One region of the Chromohalobacter sp. genome, then DNA from elsewhere that is predicted to be linked to it. Evidence: riboswitches for the same ligand, from Rfam matches in the RefSeq annotation. Region 1 holds a riboswitch; the other holds the start of a gene.
The links. Region 1 has a riboswitch for thiamine pyrophosphate ahead of ABGX75_RS11895 (ABC transporter ATP-binding protein). Riboswitches for the same ligand answer to the same signal wherever they lie in the genome.
Positions count from the first base shown of each region.

Region 1 (2,389 bases):
ATCAAGTATCCCAGTCCCTGGCTGGAGCCGACCCATTCGCCGATCACGGCACCGATGGGGGCGGCGCTGGCGGCCATGCGCATGCCGGATGCCAGGGCCGGCAGAGCCGCGGGCAATTGAATGCGCAGCAGTCGACGGCGGCGGTCGGCGCCCAGGGTCTGTGCCAGGTCCAGCCACCCCTGCGGGGTCTGGCGCAAGCCGTCGTAACATGTCGAGGCGACCGGAAAATAGATGATCAGGGTCGCCATGACGATCTTGGCGGTCATGCCGTAACCCAGCCATAGCATGAGAATCGGGGCCAGGGCGAACAGCGGAATGGCCTGGCTGATCAACAGGATCGGCAGCAAGGTTCGCCTGAGGCCATGAAAGCGGGCCAGGGCGAGCGCGGTGAGCAAGCCGCTGAGGCAGCCGATGAACAGGCCGGCGACGATCTCGATCACGGTGATGCCGGTATGATGCCAGAGTAACTGATGATGGGCGGCGAGGGCTTGCACCACGGCGAGCGGGGACGGCAGTACGTAACCCGGCACGCCGGTGGCGACGACGAGTCCTTGCCATAGCCCTAGCAGGGCAACGAGGCCGAGCATGGCCGGCCAGAGGCGCTTGAGAAGTGTCATGCTCGGCTCCCGGCGGTGAGCGGGGCATGCAGGCGCGCTACCAGGCGTGGCTGCAGGCGCAGCATGTCGGGGGCTTCCAGCGCGCGTGGTCGCTGGCCGGGAGGGACGTCGAAGTCACTCAGCGTGGCCGGTTGCCCGGCGAGAATCAGGATGCGATCGCTCAGGCGCAAGGCTTCGAGCGGGTCGTGGGTCACCAGGATGACCGTGCGGCCGGCCAGCAGTCGCGCGGCGAGTTCGTGCAGTTCAAGGCGCGTGATGGCATCGACGGCGGAAAAGGGTTCGTCCATCAAGACGACGGGCGCATCCTCGAAGAGCGTGCGCGCCAGGGCCACGCGCTGACGCTGGCCGCCGGAGAGCGTCTTGGGCCAGTCTCGGGCCTTATCAGCGAGACCGACGTCGTCGAGCAGGGAAAATGCCCGCTGGCGGTCCGCCGGGGAAGGGCGTCCGCGCAAGGCCGGGCCGAGCAGGACGTTATCGACGACGGTGCGCCACGGCAACAGCTGATCCTGCTGCGCCATCCAGGCCAGCCGGCCGGTGAGGGGGCGGGCGTCGTCGGTGGTCAGCGTCAGCTCGTGGGTATCGGGCAAGGGCAGGTCGGCGATCATGCGCAGCAGGGAACTCTTGCCGCTGCCGCTGCGCCCGAGCAGCCCGGTCCAGCTGCCGGGGGCGAACTCGACGGTCAGGCCATCGAACAGCCATTGTCCTGCAAAGGCGAGTCGTGCCTGGGCGAGGGAAAAACCGAGGGACGTCATCAAGGCTCCATAAGGGGCGAAGGACGTGCCGACGGCACGCTCTGGCGTTTCCTCCGCCGGTGTTAACCGGATCAGGTTCCAGGGTTGCGCCGGGCGCTCTCAGCCCGCCACGGTCGGCGGGCACCCCTATCCAGAGACGATTATTGTATCCTGTCGGCTCGGGAGCTGCCCAGTGCCATGTGGCCGAGTGTACCGCTTGAGCGCAGGCTGCCAACGATCGGACAAAGCGTAGGAGCACGCATGTATCCCGATTCCGAACTCACGCATCGTGTCGAGGTGTTCACGGGGCACGCGCTGTCGCCCCTGCCGCTCGCGTGGGATGACAGTGCCAACTGGCTGTGGCGGACCGCCGGCGAATCGCCGCAACTCCTCAAGCTGGCGCGCACGCATCCGGAGCACGATCCTTTCTGGAAGGGCATGCGTGAGCTGTTCGGCTTCGACCGCTGGCGCTGTCCGGAGACCATGACGCGGCTGGCAGGAGCCCTGCCGGCGCATCTGCCGATGCTCCCGCTGCCGATGACGTATCTCGGGACCCTGCAGCACGCGCCGTTGTGGAGTCTGCCGTGGAGCGACGGCAAGGCGGCGCGGATGGGGCCGGTCTTCGCCGAGTTGCTGGGCAGCCAGCTGGGCCACCTGCATCGCGAGACGGTCTCGGGGTGGGGGCATCCTCTGGAAAAGGTTCACCCACTGGCCGAGTGGCCGCGGCATGCGCGTGACTTTCTGCGCCAGCACCCGCGCTGTGGTGAGCTTCCGACGTTTCCGGCATTTCCCATTCCGTCACGGGCGGTTTGGTGTCTGCCCGATGTGCGCGCCGATCAGTACCTGAGCGGTGCCACGGGATGGCTGTGGAGCGACTGGGAGGCGTTGACATGGGCGCCGCTCGAGTTCGATCTGTGCCTGGCCGAGATGCTCATCACGACGTGTGCCGAGCGCGATGCCTTTTTGGCCGCCTATCGACGCGAGTCGCCATGCGTGTCGCTGTCGGCCTATCGCCAGGGCATGCGGGCGTTGATCTGGGTC
Region 1 covers NZ_JBDOOX010000012.1:425,994-428,382, forward strand. Annotated here, with positions in the region: gene ABGX75_RS11890 (ABC transporter permease) at 1-617, opposite strand, end outside; gene ABGX75_RS11895 (ABC transporter ATP-binding protein) at 614-1,369, opposite strand; TPP riboswitch at 1,401-1,507, opposite strand; gene ABGX75_RS11900 (hypothetical protein) at 1,610-2,389, shown strand, end outside.

Region 2 (2,389 bases), on a different contig from region 1:
ATTTCACCTCCGACAGCGGCGAGGCCGGCCTGTATCGTCTGACGCCATGAGGTCGGGCTAGCGCGTGTCCAGGTGGGCCTGGCGCGCGGCCACCTCGGCGAGCCCCGACCAGTCCTTCTCGCCATCGCCGTGCGCCAGGGCATCGAGCAGCCGATCGCGCACCGCGCTACCCAGCGGCAAGGCGACATGCCGCTCATCTCCCGCACGCAGGGCCAGTCCGACATCCTTGTGGCCCAGGCGCATCGTGAAGCCGGCGGGCTCGAAGCGTGCTTCGGCGATCATCTTGCCGTAGCCCTGATAAGCCGGCGAGGCGAAGAGCGTATTGGTGACCACATCGAGAAAATCGCTGGCCTCGATGCCGTATGCACGTGTCAGCGTCGAGGCCTCGGCCATCGATTCGATGGCGGTGGCGAGCATGAAGTTCGCCGCGATCTTGACCACGTTGGCACGCTCCGGCGACTCGCCCAATGTCCATACGGCTTGGCCCATGGCGTCGAGCACGGACCGGACCCGCTCGAGCTGGGCCGGATCACCGGCAGCGATGATGTTGAGCTTGCCCGCTGCCGCCACGTCCGGACGTCCGAGCACCGGCGCGGCGATGTAGGCCACGCCCAGGCGGTCGTGCAGTGCCGTCATGCCACGCGCAAAGGCCACCGACACCGTGGCCATGTTGATATGCACGCTGCCCTTTTTCATCGCCTCGACGGCCTTGCTCTCGATCAGTACCTGATGCGCCGCCTGATCGTCCGCCAGCATGCTGACCAGCACCTCGTGACGCGCCGCATCCGCAGGCGTCTTGGCTGCCTTGGCGCCTTTCCGAGTCAAGGCCTCGACGGCTTCGGTGGAGCGGTTCCACACCGTAACCTCATGCCCTGCCTCGAGTAGCTGACTCGCCATTCCACACCCCATGGCACCCAGTCCAATGAAACCGATCTTCATGCGATTGCTCCTTGAATGCTGCATTCCGTCGAACAAACTAGCACGCTAAAAATATACGGGACCCACGCCTCGTTACACGATAGGGGGCTTTCATCCCGGGCGACGCTTGCTACACTCTAGCCGATAGCTTGACGGGGTGCCGGTGGAACCGGCTGAGATCGTCCTGCGCCGCGACTCATACGAAGCGCGGCGCCACGACGGATCCCGACGAACCTGATCCGGCTAGTACCGGCGTAGGGATCAAGCGGAGACCGCGGGATACGACGACACGCCCATGCCGGTTTCCTCTCCTGCGCTGTGCGCCGGCTTGACCCAAGTCTCGTCCTGGAGCACATATGACATCCCCTCAGTTTCTCTCCGACACCGCGCACGTCGATGCCTCGGCCATTCGTCCGCTGCCCGGTTCATGCAAGCGATACGTTCAGGGCTCGCGGCCGGACCTGCGCGTCCCCTTCCGTGAAATCGCCCTGTCGCCGACCACGACCTCCGGCGCCGCCGAAGAGAATCCACCGCTGCTGGTCTACGATACCTCGGGGCCGTACACCGATCCCGAGTGCGCCATCGACCTGCGCAAGGGCCTCCCGGCCCTCAGAAAGGACTGGATCGACGAGCGCGACGACACTCGATGGCTCGACGGCCCCACCAGTCGCTACGGGCAGCGCCGCGCCAACGACCCGAGGCTCGCACCGCTGCGCTTCGACCTGACCCGCACGCCGCGGCGAGCCAAGGAAGGTCGCAACGTCACTCAGTTGCATTACGCGCGCCAGGGCATCATCACGCCGGAGATGGAGTTCATCGCCATCCGCGAGAATCAGCGTCGTCAGGCGCTGGGTTCCGAGGAAGTCGAACGCATCCTCGGCCACCAGCACCCGGGCCAGGGGTTCGGTGCACGCCTTCCGGAGGAGATCACGCCGGCATTCGTGCGGGATGAAGTCGCCCGCGGCCGGGCGATCATCCCCTGCAACATCAACCACCCGGAGTCCGAGCCGATGATCATCGGCCGCAACTTCCTGGTGAAGATCAACGGCAACCTCGGCAATTCGGCGGTGACCTCGTCCATCGAGGAAGAGGTCGACAAGATGACCTGGGGCATCCGCTGGGGCGCGGACACGATCATGGATCTTTCCACCGGCCAGAACATCCACGAGACGCGGGAATGGATCATCCGCAACTCGCCGGTGCCCATCGGCACGGTGCCGATCTATCAGGCGCTGGAGAAGGTCGGTGGCGTGGCCGAGAACCTGACCTGGGAGATCTTCCGCGACACCCTGATCGAGCAGGCGGAACAGGGCGTGGACTACTTCACCATCCATGCCGGCGTACGCCTGCATCACGTGCCGATGACGGCCAGGCGCGTCACCGGCATCGTCTCCCGGGGCGGCTCGATCATGGCCAAGTGGTGCCTGTACCACCACCGGGAAAGCTTCCTCTACACCCACTTCGAGGACAT
Region 2 covers NZ_JBDOOX010000009.1:248,468-250,856, reverse strand. Annotated here, with positions in the region: gene ABGX75_RS08170 (PQQ-dependent sugar dehydrogenase) at 1-50, shown strand, start outside; gene ABGX75_RS08165 (NAD(P)-dependent oxidoreductase) at 58-963, opposite strand; TPP riboswitch at 1,062-1,196, shown strand; gene thiC (phosphomethylpyrimidine synthase ThiC) at 1,275-2,389, shown strand, end outside.
Region 2: linked by a shared signal. The riboswitch ahead of thiC (phosphomethylpyrimidine synthase ThiC) and the one ahead of ABGX75_RS11895 (ABC transporter ATP-binding protein) in region 1 are both predicted to bind thiamine pyrophosphate.